3 regions of the Arthrobacter sp. V1I7 genome follow, and region 3 is predicted to be linked to each of the others. Evidence: predicted binding sites of a transcription regulator. Region 3 holds the regulator's gene; each other region holds the start of a gene.
What was found. Region 3 encodes HrcA, which represses chaperone genes, less so after heat shock. Its sites were predicted from a motif close to TTNGCACTCGNNNNNNNCGAGTGCNAA; they were not measured.
Positions count from the first base shown of each region.

Region 1: QFZ69_RS04585 (FmdB family zinc ribbon protein) is a predicted target of HrcA. The motif match lies at 2,340-2,366, and genes of this name have one in related genera.
Region 2: groES (co-chaperone GroES) is a predicted target of HrcA. The motif match lies at 1,848-1,874, and genes of this name have one in related genera.

Region 1 covers NZ_JAUSYS010000001.1:957,682-961,955, forward strand. Annotated here, with positions in the region: gene QFZ69_RS04575 (DUF4011 domain-containing protein) at 1-847, shown strand, start outside; gene QFZ69_RS04580 (Flp pilus assembly protein CpaB) at 1,045-1,878, opposite strand; gene QFZ69_RS04585 (FmdB family zinc ribbon protein) at 1,995-2,252, opposite strand; gene QFZ69_RS04590 (5-formyltetrahydrofolate cyclo-ligase) at 2,391-3,029, opposite strand; gene galU (UTP--glucose-1-phosphate uridylyltransferase GalU) at 3,141-4,058, shown strand; gene QFZ69_RS04600 (GNAT family N-acetyltransferase) at 4,064-4,274, shown strand, end outside.
Region 2 covers NZ_JAUSYS010000001.1:934,567-938,840, forward strand. Annotated here, with positions in the region: gene QFZ69_RS04500 (shikimate 5-dehydrogenase) at 1-93, shown strand, start outside; gene QFZ69_RS04505 (class I SAM-dependent methyltransferase) at 119-1,381, opposite strand; gene QFZ69_RS04510 (hypothetical protein) at 1,438-1,791, shown strand; gene groES (co-chaperone GroES) at 2,029-2,325, shown strand; gene groL (chaperonin GroEL) at 2,402-4,012, shown strand; gene QFZ69_RS04525 (acyltransferase family protein) at 4,234-4,274, shown strand, end outside.
Region 3 covers NZ_JAUSYS010000001.1:1,922,713-1,926,986, reverse strand. Annotated here, with positions in the region: gene QFZ69_RS08995 (16S rRNA (uracil(1498)-N(3))-methyltransferase) at 1-410, opposite strand, end outside; gene dnaJ (molecular chaperone DnaJ) at 413-1,540, opposite strand; gene hrcA (heat-inducible transcriptional repressor HrcA) at 1,626-2,639, opposite strand; gene QFZ69_RS08980 (DUF3097 domain-containing protein) at 2,867-3,715, shown strand; gene QFZ69_RS08975 (DUF4870 domain-containing protein) at 3,832-4,251, shown strand.

The DNA.
Region 1 (4,274 bases), 970 kb from region 3:
CCTGCAGACGATCGGGCAGGACGACGCCGAGATCCCGCGGCCCGTGGCGATCGAATCCGACGGAACCGAACAGTACCGGCGGATGACAGTGCGGGAACGCAGCAGGCTCCGGCCGCAGCAGCTGGAGCGGCTGGGCTGGCGGTACATGCCACTATGGACCATCGAGGTGTTCACCGACCCGTCCGCCTGTGCTGACCGGATCGGCGGGTACCTGGGCCTGGAAAAGCCGGTGGCGTCCAGCCGCCACCGGTCCTCGCCGGGCTTCTTCGACGACGACGTGGAACATCTGGCCGTCAACGATGCGCAGGCCACGGCCGCGCAGGCCACGGCGGCGCGGTCCGCGTCCGCGCCGGATACGTCCGCGCCGGGTACTGCCGCGCCGGTTGCCCCCGCTTCTTTTGCCGCAGGGACAGCAACCAACGGCTTACAGGATGGAGAGCAGCAGCAAGCAGCAGCAATAGTCATTAAGGAGGCCGACCGCATGAGCGCAGACGGCGACATTCAGAACACCAGCACCCCGGAATCCGGTCGGGCCGGCAGCGCCGGGGCCGACGCGGACTTCGCCGAAGCGGACTTTGTCGGCGCGGGAGTTCGCGACGAACGGGGCGCCAACGACGCTCGCGCCGAACAGATCGCCGCCGAACAGATCGCCGCCGAGGCGGGCGCACTCGCAGCGGAGGCGCCGGGCAGCGTGGGCGTGCCCGCTCCGGCGGGCAGCAGCGTGGTGGCCGCCGACGTGCTGCCGAACAAGGCGGCTGAGGACGACCCGCGGCGCTGGGGCGACCGGCCCGACAGCTACGACCATGATTCCTGGCTGCAGGAACAAAAGCCCCCGCACTGGGGCTAGGACCCGCCATGGACGGCGGCCCGTCCAGCAAAGACGGCCTGCCCAGAAAAGTACCGGCCCAGCAAAGTACCGGCCCAGTAAAGTACCGGCCCAGCAAAGACGGCCGGCCCAGCAAAGTGCCCGGGCCCAGCAAAGGCGGCGGCCCAGCAAAGTGCCCGGGCCCAGCAAGGGCGGCCGGCCCAGCAAAGACGGCCGGCCTAGCCGGGTGCCGGCGCGACGAGGACGAAGAACAGCTTTCCTTGGGTGGAGGCGCCGGCCAGCCGCCGGGACTGTTCGGCGTCGGCTGCCACGACGATGAGGCCGTCCGTCTCCGAGTCCCCAAGCCACTGGGCCGCCTTGCCGCCCTGCGTGGAGGTCCACAGCACAGGCACGCCGGCGGCCAGCACTTCGGACGTTCCCGGCTGGTCAAAGCCGTTGTCGCCGGACATCACGACGTTGATCAGTTGGCCGGGGGAGACCAGCCGGACGGAGGACGGGTCCGCCATCCGGAGCGGCACGGCAGCCGAGCCAGGGGGATTTCCTGCCAGCAGGCCGGGACCCAGCAGCTGTGAGTCGGAGATCAGTTGGCCCTGTCGCAGGGGTACGGCCAGTTGCTTCCCTTGGAGCGACGCACCGTCGCTGAAGCTGCCGCCGGGCAGCAGACCGGGTGGGATGTTCAGGACCACCAGGTCGGCGGCGCCGAGGGTCTTGCCGGCCGGCAGATCCCGGGCAGCGGCGAGGGCGCCAACAGTATCGTCCGGCGCGGGCGTGAGTTGTTGGACGGTGATCCCGGCGGCGATGCACAGCAGCAGGGCCACTGTCAGCCGCCGGTTCCGGTTCAGCCAGCCCATCAGGCCGTTGCGTCCCCGCAGCCCGCCCGGACCGCGGGCGCGCGGTGGACTTCCGGGGTGCGGGCCGTAGCTGAGGGGGCCATAGGCACGCGGACGCGGTGAACGGCCGCGCGCAAGGATGAAACCCCTGCGGAAGTCTGCGCTGAGAGGCTGCGCGAGGAAAATCCCGTGCGGACGAATAAAGCTAACGGCGGTGGCCATGCCGCCACGCTATCCCCGAGCGGGACGGGCAGACAGGCGCCGAGATCCGTATGTGGACAAGCCGCACGGCGGACAGTCTGCCGGAATAGCAGCAGACCCCGGCCGGGGGCGATTGGTCAGCCCGCGGCGGCAGGAGCGGGAGCAGCAGGAGCGGCCGGGGCCGCGGCGGGCGCCGACGAGACAGTGCTGCCCTTGGCGTCCCGGGAATCCGTCCGGTAGAAGCCGGAGCCCTTGAAGACAACGCCTACGCTGTTGAACTTCTTGCGTAGTGTTCCCTCGCACTCGGGGCAGGAGCTCAGGGAGTTGTCGGTGAACGACTGCACGATCTCGAAGGCGTGGCTGCAATCCTTGCAGGCATATGCATACGTGGGCACTGGAAAATCCTCCTGTGGGACAAACGAGCAGGTCCCGTGCTGGCCGGTCCGGTCACTGCCGGTATGTCTACCGACGGTTTCCGTCCCTTAGCAGTCGCAGGGCCTGAGTGCTAATTCTATCATCCCGGGATCGTGGCTTCAGAGCAGGCGGACGAACCCGCCCGGCGTCAGGGCGGACGGCACCCTGCGGTCAAAAGACTCCACGGGGATGCTGCCCGCGGGCAGGACCTCGCCGTCATAGACGACGGCGATTGCGGGGAGCGGCGGAAGTGGTCCGGCGCCGTCGGCCGGTTCGGACCCGCCCGGGAAAAGCGAGTCCAGCGTCGTCAGGAATTTGTCGTAGTAGCCGCCGCCCTGGCCGATCCGGTTACCGGAGAGGTCGACGGCGGTGGCCGGCAGGAAGATGCCGGCGGCGGACCGCATGATCTCAGGGCCGCAGGGTTCGCCGACCGGTTCCCGGATCGGGGCAAAGCGGCTGCGGACAAAGGCGGACGTCGGCGTCCAGTACACCCAACTCAGGTTGATTCCCGGTTCGCACACCGGCAGCAGCACCCGGTGTCCGGCGTCGTGCAGCGCCGACAGCAGGGGGAGGGATGGCGGTTCGGTGCCGACTCCCAGGTAAGCCGCGAACGTCCCGGGTTGCCCGCCCGCCACCCTGTTGGCCCACGTCAGGCCGTGATGCGCGATCGCTGTACCGGCGGCGTCGAGAGCTGCCGGCCCCAGTAGTGCCCGCCGCGTCCGGTGGACCGCACGGATCTGTTCCTTTGTTGCCTTCATGACGCGGCCTTCCACCTGTATGCACCCCGATCCGCGGCCGCGGCCCGATCCGCGCCCATCACCCGCTGTAGAGAATTACCGAATGTTTAATACCTCCGTTAGATTAGTCGGGTGACTACACCCAACGCTTCCGTCCGTAAGGCCGTCATCCCCGCTGCGGGCCTCGGCACCAGGTTCCTTCCGGCCACCAAGGCCATGCCGAAGGAAATGCTTCCCGTCGTGGACAAGCCTGCCATCCAGTACGTCGTCGAGGAAGCCGTCAACGTCGGCCTGAGCGACATCCTGATGATCACGGGCCGCAACAAGCGCGCGCTTGAGGACCACTTCGACCGTGTCCCGACACTTGAGGCCACCCTTGAAGCCAAGGGGGACATCGCCAAGCTGGAATCCATCCAGGCCACCAGCAACCTCGGTGACATCCACTACGTGCGTCAGGGCGATCCCCTGGGGCTGGGCCACGCTGTCCTGCGCGCAAAGCAGCACGTCGGCTGCGAACCGTTTGCTGTGCTGCTGGGCGATGACCTGATCGACGCCCGCGATGAGCTCCTCAGCACCATGATCGAAGTCCAGGCCAAGACCGGCGGATCAGTTGTTGCCCTGATCGAGGTGGACCCTTCCCAGATCAGCGCCTATGGCTGCGCCGACGTCCAGGAGATCCGGGGCGAAGACTACGTCCGCATCAACCACCTCGTTGAAAAGCCCAGCGTCGAGGATGCCCCCTCAAACCTCGCCGTGATCGGACGCTACGTCCTCCACCCGGCCGTCTTCGAAGTCCTGGAAGGTACCGCGCCCGGTCGCGGCGGTGAGATCCAGCTCACCGACGCGCTCCAGTCGCTCGCAGCCGGTGACGGCGAAGGTTACGGCGTGTACGGCGTCGTCTTCCGCGGCCGCCGCTACGACACCGGTGACAAGCTCAGCTACCTCAAGGCCTGCGTGCAGCTCGCCTGTGACAGCGATGACCTCGGTCCCGGCCTGCGTGAATGGCTGCCCGACTTCGCCTCCAGCCTCACCGCCAGCCTGACCAAGTAACTCCCGTGGGGGGCAGCTTCAACTGGCCGGTGACGCTGGAATGCGGTGACATCCGGCTTCGCCCGATCCGGTACCGGGACCGCAGGGAGTGGACGGAAGTCCGTTTCCGCAACAGCGAGTGGCTCGCCCCCTGGGAGGCGTCCAACCCCCTTCCGGGCGGCGGACTTCCCGACTACCGGCAGATGGTGCGCTCCCTCAAGGCGCAGGCGGCGCAAG
Region 2 (4,274 bases), 990 kb from region 3:
ATCCAGGCGCTGGAGCAGTTCGTGCTGTACACCGGGATCCGGCCCAGCGCCGAGCAGGTCCGTGCCGCCGAGGATTTCATGCGGGCACAGTAGCCTGACCGCCCGGCAGGAAGGGCCTCTAGACGGGCTCCACCGAGATGGCCACCCGGTCCTCGCCGATCCTCGTGAGGACCAGGGTGGCCGCTTTTTTGCTCTTGTGTTTGCCGGCGGTGTTCTTCCCGCCCGTGTTCTTGCCGGCGGTGTTCTTCCCGCCCGGGAGGAGCTGCTTGCGCAGCTCCTCGGGCGTCACCGAGGTGCCGCGTTTCTTGATCTCCAGCACGCCGATGCCGCGGTCCTTGACCCACGCCTTGAGCGCTTTGACGTTGTAGGGCATCACTTCCAGGATCCGGTACGCCCGGGCGAACGGCGTGTCCACCTGTTCCGGTGCGCAGATGTAGGCGATGTGCTCGTCCACCAGGTGCCCGCCCAACTGGAGGGCGACGTCGGCCACCAGCCCGGCGCGGATGACGGCGCCGTCGGGCTCATAGAGATATCCCTCGACGGGGCCCACCGGGGCTGCCGGGCCGCCATCGAACTCCTCGGCGCTGGTCAGTTCGGCGGCGCCCTGCGGTCCGAGCAGCAAGGCGGCACGCCGGACGCCGGGACGCCGCACGGAGTTGAACCACAAGGCGACCTCGGTGACGTCCCCGCCGACCGAGACCCACTGCGCCTCGCAGCCCGTGGGCACCGCGTCATGCGGCATTCCCGGACCCATCTTCACCCCGACAGCGAGACCGGAACCGGCCAGGGATTCCGCAAAGGACAGCGGCGGGGAGAAGTCCTCCGGATCCCAGAGCCGTTTGGTCCCGGAGGTGGACGTGGTGCGGCGGGCGGGATCCAGCCAGACGCCGTCGATTCCCGCCAGGGGCACGGCGGTGGCGTCGGCATGGACCACGGTGGCGTTCCGGAACGGGATCAGGTTCATGGTGGCGCAGGCTGCCGTGGTCTCATCCTTCTCCACCGCGGTGACCCGGATGTCCAGGGACGCCAGCGCCATCGCGTCGGCACCCAGGCCGCAGCCAAGGTCCGCCACGTGCCCGGTTCCGGCCTCCGCGAAGCGCTGCGCGTGCCGGGCCGCCACCGTGAGCCGGGTGGCCTGTTCCAGCCCCGCCTGGGTGAAGATCATCTGCCGGGCGAATTCACCGAACTTGGCCTCGGCCTTGGTCCGGAGCCGGGACTGCGTGAGCGCCGCCGAAACCAGTTCGGGGGAGTGGCCGGCCTTGCGGAGCGAGGCGTTGAGCCGGAATGCCTCATCCTCCCGGTACGGTCCCAGGGACGCCAGCAGTTCCCAGCCTTCGGGATTGAGGAGTGGGGCGATCTGGTCCTGCGGTGCGTCAGCCATGGCATCAAGCGTAGTTCAGGCGCCGCTGCCCGGACGCGACGGCTAGGCTGGACGGCATGGATGACAGCGGCAGGGAAACCAGCAGGTTCGCCCGGCCGGCGCTGGTCGCGGGCCTCGTGACCGCCGTCGTCTGCGGGGCGCTACTGGTCATTATCTTCTTCCTTGACTCCTTCAATGCCACCGTCTACTCGGTGGGTGGCAAAGACGTGCAGGACGCCACCGACGAAGCCCGCTCCATCCGCGAGAGCTACGCCGCCGCCCGGATCGGCGGTACCATCTTCCTGATCGTCGGCCTGGCGCTCGCCGCCGCCGGCGGCTTCCTGCTCTACCGGGACCGGAATGCTCCGGGCCGGAACGACGCCGGGGAAGACGGCGAGGACGTGGATTTCGAGGATCTCGGCGGACAGTAGGTTACGGGCGCCCGCCGTGTCGTGGTACCGGCCCCGCGTTCACCTGCGACGTATTTCTGGCACTCGCCTTGACCGAGTGCTAACCATTACATAGAGTCGTCGTTAGCACTCTCCCTAGGAGGGTGCTAACACCTGAAGCTCCACAGCCTGGCTGCTGCCGGCACCGCGACGACGGTCTGTACGCCATGGCACAACAGCTTTAAAGTCCACGAATTTGCTGACGAATAGGAGAGGTCCTTGTCGGTCTCTATTAAGCCTCTTGAGGATCGTATTGTTGTCCGCCCGCTCGAAGCCGAGCAGACCACGGCTTCCGGCCTGGTCATCCCGGACTCCGCGCAGGAAAAGCCGCAGGAAGGTGAAGTTGTCGCAGTAGGCCTCGGCCGCATTGACGACAACGGCAACCGCGTTCCGATCGATGTCACCGTCGGCGACGTTGTCATCTACTCCAAGTACGGCGGAACCGAAGTCAAGACCGGCGGCACCGAGTACCTCGTGCTGTCCGCCCGCGACGTTCTGGCGATCGTCGTAAAGTAACTCTCTTGGACCCCGCGCCGCCGATCCTTCTTTGACGGGTCCGTTGCGCGGGGTTCTGTCTTGAAAGGACAAAACCATGGCAAAGCAGCTTGCGTTTAACGACGCTGCCCGCCGGTCGCTTGAAGCCGGCATCGATAAGCTCGCCAACACGGTCAAGGTGACGCTTGGCCCGCGCGGCCGCAACGTCGTGCTGGACAAAAAGTGGGGCGCCCCCACGATCACCAACGATGGCGTCACCATCGCCCGTGAAGTCGAACTGGACGACCCCTACGAGAACCTTGGCGCGCAGCTTGCCAAGGAGGTCGCCACCAAGACCAACGATGTCGCCGGTGACGGCACCACCACCGCCACAGTTTTGGCACAGGCCCTGGTCAAGGAAGGCCTCCGCAACGTTGCGGCCGGCGCCGCCCCGGGCCAGATCAAGCGCGGCATCGAGGTCTCGGTCGAGGCCGTCGCCGCCCGCCTGCTCGAGAACGCCCGTCCGGTCGAGGGAACCCAGGTCGCCAACGTGGCCTCCATCTCCGCGCAGAGCGACGAGGTCGGCGAGCTCCTGGCCGAGGCCTTCGGCAAGGTCGGCAAGGATGGTGTGATCACCATCGAGGAGTCCTCCACCACGCAGACCGAACTGGTCCTCACCGAGGGCATGCAGTTCGACAAGGGCTACCTGTCCCCGTACTTCGTCACGGACGCGGAACGCCAGGAAGCAGTCCTCGAAGACGCGCTGATCCTGATCAACCAGGGCAAGATCTCCTCCGTGCAGGAATTCCTGCCGCTGCTGGAAAAGGCGCTGCAGAGCTCCAAGCCGCTCTTCATCATTGCCGAAGACGTCGACGGCGAGGCACTCTCCACGCTGATCGTCAACCGCATCCGCGGCACGCTGAACGTCGTTGCCGTCAAGGCTCCGGGCTTCGGTGACCGCCGCAAGGCCATGCTGCAGGACATCGCCACCCTCACCGGCGCCCAGGTTGTCTCACCGGAACTGGGCCTCAGCCTGGACAGCGTCGGCCTTGAGGTGCTGGGTACCGCCCGGCGCATCACCGTCACGAAGGACAACACCACCATCGTCGACGGCGCCGGTTCGGCCGAGGACGTCGCAGCCCGGGTCTCCCAGCTGCGCGCCGAGCTGACCCGCACCGATTCGGACTGGGACAAGGAAAAGCTCCAGGAACGCCTGGCCAAGCTGGCCGGCGGCATCGGCGTGATCAAGGTCGGCGCTGCCACCGAGGTCGAGCTGAAGGAAAAGAAGCACCGCATCGAGGACGCAGTGTCCTCCACCCGCGCTGCCCTCGAAGAAGGCATCGTGGCCGGCGGCGGCGCCGCCCTCATCCACGCCCTCAAGGCGCTCGACGAGGATCCTGCCGTCCAGGCGCTCGAAGGTGACGCGGCCGCTGCCGTCGGCATCGTCCGCCGCGCACTGACCCAGCCGCTGCGCTGGATCGCGCAGAACGCCGGCTTCGACGGCTACGTCGTCGTTGCCAAGGTGGCGGAATCCGCCAACAACCAGGGCTTCAACGCCAAGACCGGCGACTACGAAGACCTGATTGCTGCCGGCGTCATCGATCCGGTCAAGGTGACGCGTGCAGCACTGCGCAACGCCGCCTCGATCGCGGCACTGGTGCTCACCACGGAAACCCTCGTGGTCGAGAAGCCGGCCGACGAAGAGCAGCACGCGGGCCACCAGCACTAAGGCGGGCCGCGGGCGCCTGCCGGCGCCGCAGCATTCTGAACACCAGGAAGGGCCGGACCAGCACAAAGCTGGTCCGGCCCTTCCGCTTTATCGGCCCCGGGAACGGCAGGGCCCGGAAGAGCCCGCGGCATTCCCTGTGATTGGCCAGACAAATTACGGTTCGGTAACGTTGATGCTTTGGAAACCGGCTGAAGGGTCTATTTGTGTCGATCGATCGAACCATCGCCGGCCCGGGCAACACGGAAGCGATTTCCCCCACACG
Region 3 (4,274 bases):
ACTGATTGCCACTTGGCATGGGCCTTCGCCGCCCGTTCGGCCTTCCAGCGGACGATGGAGCGTTCCGCCTGCCACGGGACGACGGCGTCGATCCCCAGTTCGGTGGCGGTTTCGGCCGCCTGTTCGTCCCGGTTGCCCTTCGCGAGGGCCTGCACCAGCACCAGCCGGATGTCCGGCCGCGGTTCCGCGTTCAGCCGGGCGCACTCCACCGTCAGCTCGCCGGACGCGACGGCGGCCACGGATCCCGTGAGCCGCTTGCCGGCGCCGTCTGCGATATCCACCGTTTCACCCACGGCGAGGCGCTTTACCGTGACCGCGTGGCGGGCCTCAGGGCCGTCCAGGACAAAGAGGGAACCGGGGACCTGCTGGTCCAGGGTTCCCGGGGCGGTGAAGAAGACCGGGTTGCTCACCGCTACAGGTTACCGAGCCGGTCCCGGAGCTTGGCGAAGACTCCGCCGCCCGCAGCGAGCTTTCCTTCGGTGAACTGTTCGCCGCGCAGTTTCGCCAACTGCCGGAGCAGGTCCTCCTGGGCGGCGTCGAGCCTCGCCGGGGTTTCGACCTGAAGGTGGACCTTGAGATCGCCGCGGCCGTAACCGCGCAGGTGGGTGACGCCGAGTCCGCGCAGGGTGATGACCTCGCCGGACTGGGTGCCGGCCTTCACGTCGATTTCCTGCTGGCCGTCGAAGGTGTCGAGGGTCAGTTCGGTGCCGAGCGCGGCGGCCGTCATCGGAATGTTCAGGCTCGCGTGCAGGTCGTCGCCGTCGCGCACGTAGCTGGCGTCGTTGTTGACCCTGATCTCCACGTAGAGGTCGCCGGCGGGGCCGCCGGCGGGGCCCGCCTCGCCCTGCCCGGAGAGCTGGATGCGGGTGCCGGTGGCGACGCCGGCCGGGACCTTCACGGTGAGGGTCCGGCGGCTGCGGATCCGGCCCTGGCCGGCGCACTCGTTGCAGGGATCCTTGATGACGGTGCCGAAGCCTTCGCAACTGCCGCAGGGTGCGGTCGTCATGACCTGGCCCAGGATGGACCGGACGGCACGTTGGACCTGGCCGCTGCCGCCGCAGATGTCGCAGCGCACCGGGTGGGTGCCTGACCGGCAGCAGGAGCCCGCACAGGTGGGGCACGTGACGGCGGTGTCCACTTCGAGCTTCTTGTTCACGCCGAACACCGCGTCGCGGAGCTCGATCCGGACGCTGATCAGCGCATCCTGCCCGCGGCGCACCCGGGAGGAGGGACCGGCCTGGCCGCCGGCGCCGAAGAAGGTGTCGAAGATGTCCTGGAAGGCGAAGCCCTGGCCGGCGTAGCTGCCGCCGCCGAAGCCGTTATCGGTGCCGTTCTCGTTGCCGGTGGTGTCGTAGACCCGGCGTTTCTGCGGATCGGAGAGGACCTCATAGGCGTGGGTGACGGCCTTGAAACGGTCTGAAGCGTCGTCGCCCGGGTTCACATCGGGGTGCAGGGTCCGCGCAAGCTTGCGGTAAGCCTTCTTGATCTCTTCCCCGGTTGCTTCGCGGGAGACTCCAAGAACGTCGTAGTGGCTGCTCAAAGTTCGTATCTCTTCCTGGTTGTACTGCCTGTTTGGGGGCAAGAAGTCTGGTCAACAGCGGCACGTCGGCCTGCTGCGTGGACGGTCAGGGCCCGAGGATCCGGGAAAGGTAGCGGGCCACCGCACGGACGGCGGCCATCGTGGTCGGATAGTCCATCCGGGTCGGACCCAGCACGCCGACCTTCGCGGTGGCGTCCGGGCCGTAGCCGGTGGCCACCACCGAGGCCTCGGCGAGCCCGTCGTAGGGGTTCTCCCGGCCGATGCTGACGGTCACCCTGCGGGGATCCGCCGCCATGTCGCTGAGCAGGCGGAGCATCACCACTTGCTCTTCGAGGGCTTCCAGCACCGGGCCGATGCTCAGCGGAAAGTCCACGTTGGAGCGGGCCAGGTTTGCCGTGCCGGCCATGACGATCCGCTCTTCGCGGCTGCTCGTGGCCACTGCTTCGAGACCCCGGGCCAGCGCCTGGGCCGCGGTGCGCCGTGCCGGCGGGCAGCTGGCGATCACGGACTGCAGTGACTGCGGCAGCAGGTTCAGCGACGTCCCGGACAGGCTGGCCAGGAACCGCGTCCGGAGTTCCGCGACGGCCTCGTCCGGAAGGTCCTGGCCGACGTCGATCACCCGCTGCTCCACCTTGCCGGTGTCCGCAATCAGGACCACCAGCACCTTCCGTGGTGCCAGCAGGACGAATTCGACATGCCGGACCTTGGCGCGGCTCAGATGCGGATACTGCACGACGGCGACCTGGTTGGTCAGCTGCGCAAGGAGCCGCACGGTCCGGTCCAGGACGTCGTCCAGGTCGTCGGAACCTTCCAGCAGGGCCTGGATGGCCCGGCGTTCCGCCGGAGAGAGGGGTTTGACGGCGGAAATCTGGTCCACGAAGAGCCGGTAGCCCTTGTCCGTGGGAATCCGTCCGGCGCTCGTGTGCGGGGCCGTGATGAGGCCTTCGTCTTCCAGCGCTGCCATGTCATTGCGGATGGTGGCGCTGGACACGCCGAGGTGGTGCCGTTCCACGAGGGCTTTGGAGCCAACGGGTTCGCGGGAATGGACGTAGTCCTCCACGATGGCGCGCAGCACTTCCAGTTTGCGTGGTTCGCTCACGCTCCACCTCCAATCGGCTTTCCCGCATACGGTGCCGCCCGGTCCGGCCGCGCCTGGCTGGCGGTCCGCAGAGAGCAGGGTTAGCACTCGACATGCCTAAGTGCTAACCAGTCTAATATGAGTCGCCGCGTTGTTAGCATTGGATTCGCTCCAGGCGTTGTTCCCGGGGCGGGTGTTTTCGGGCACAGCCCGCCGTGTCACTCCAAGCGCAAGGCAGTGTGTAACAGATGTCGTACCAGAACTGGGGACCGCAGGACCTGTCCGCCCCCGCCAAGTCCCGGCTGCCCGAAGTCCCGGTGGAACGCGGGATGGTGCTTGAGGAGGTCCAGTCCGGCTGGGTCGGCGCCGTCACCCGGGTCGAGAAGTCCGGCGGGATGCATGTGGTGGCACTGGAGGACCGCCGCGGCAAGTCGCGGTCCTTCCGGCTCGGCTTCGGCTTCCTGCTGGAGGGCCAGCCGGTCCGGCTGATGCCACCGGCCCCAAGGCCGGCCCGGGCCCCGGCCGGAGGCCGCACCGCCTCCGGATCGGTCCGGGTCGACGGCCAGCGCGCCCAGGTGGCCAAGGCCAGCCGCATCTGGGTGGAGGGAAAGCACGACGCCGAGCTGGTGGAAAAGGTCTGGGGCGACGATCTCCGGGTGGAAGGCATCGTCGTCGAGCCGCTGCACGGCATTGACGACCTCTCCGCCGCCGTCGCGGCGTTCCACCCTGGCCCCGGACGCCGCCTCGGCGTACTCGTGGACCATCTGGTGCCCGATTCCAAGGAATCCCGGATCGCCGACGCGGTGATGGCGACCCCCGGCGCGGCCGGGAACGTCCTGATCGTCGGCCATCCGTACGTGGACGTCTGGCAGGCCATCCGGCCCGCGGTTCTGGGAATCGAGAAGTGGCCGGTGATCCCCCGCGACACGGACTGGAAAACCGGCATCCTGACGGCCTTCGGCTGGCCGCACAGCACGAAGGAGGATATCGGCCTGGGCTGGCAGAAGCTCCTCGGCGCCGTCCGCAGCTACGCGGATCTGGAGGCCTCCCTGCTGGGCCGCGTGGAAGAGGTCATCGATTTCCTGACGGTTCCATGAGGTCCCGATCCTTGATTCGGCCTCCGAGCAAGTATTCTGGGATCGGCGGCTGCGCATCCGGCGCGGCCCCGCAGCTCCAGGCAACGACGCATCACAGCAATCCGAAGGACGAAACCGTGGCAGATGACGCACGCGAACACACGGGCAACCAGGCCGGCCATGGCCAGCCCCCGTACCATGGCGTTCCCGCCAACGCGCTGCCGCTGACGGCCAGCGAGGATCGGCAGTGGGCCACGCTCGCGCACTTCGGCGGCATCCTCGGCTGCGTACCTTCACTGCTGATCTACCTGATCTTCAAGGACCGTGGCCCGTTTACGGCGCAGGAGTCCAAAGAAGCCCTCAACTTCACGCTGCCGCCGACGATCGCCGCCGTGGTCGCGAACCTGCTGGTCTTCGTCCCCGTGGTGGGAAACATCTTCGCGGTCCTCGCCACGGTGATCTGGATTGCGGTCACCTGCTTTTCCGTCGCGGCGGGCATCCACGTCAACCGCGGCCAGCCGCACCGCTACGACTTCAACCTGCGCTGGATCAAATAGCGCGCAGGGCGCCGCAGCGGCGC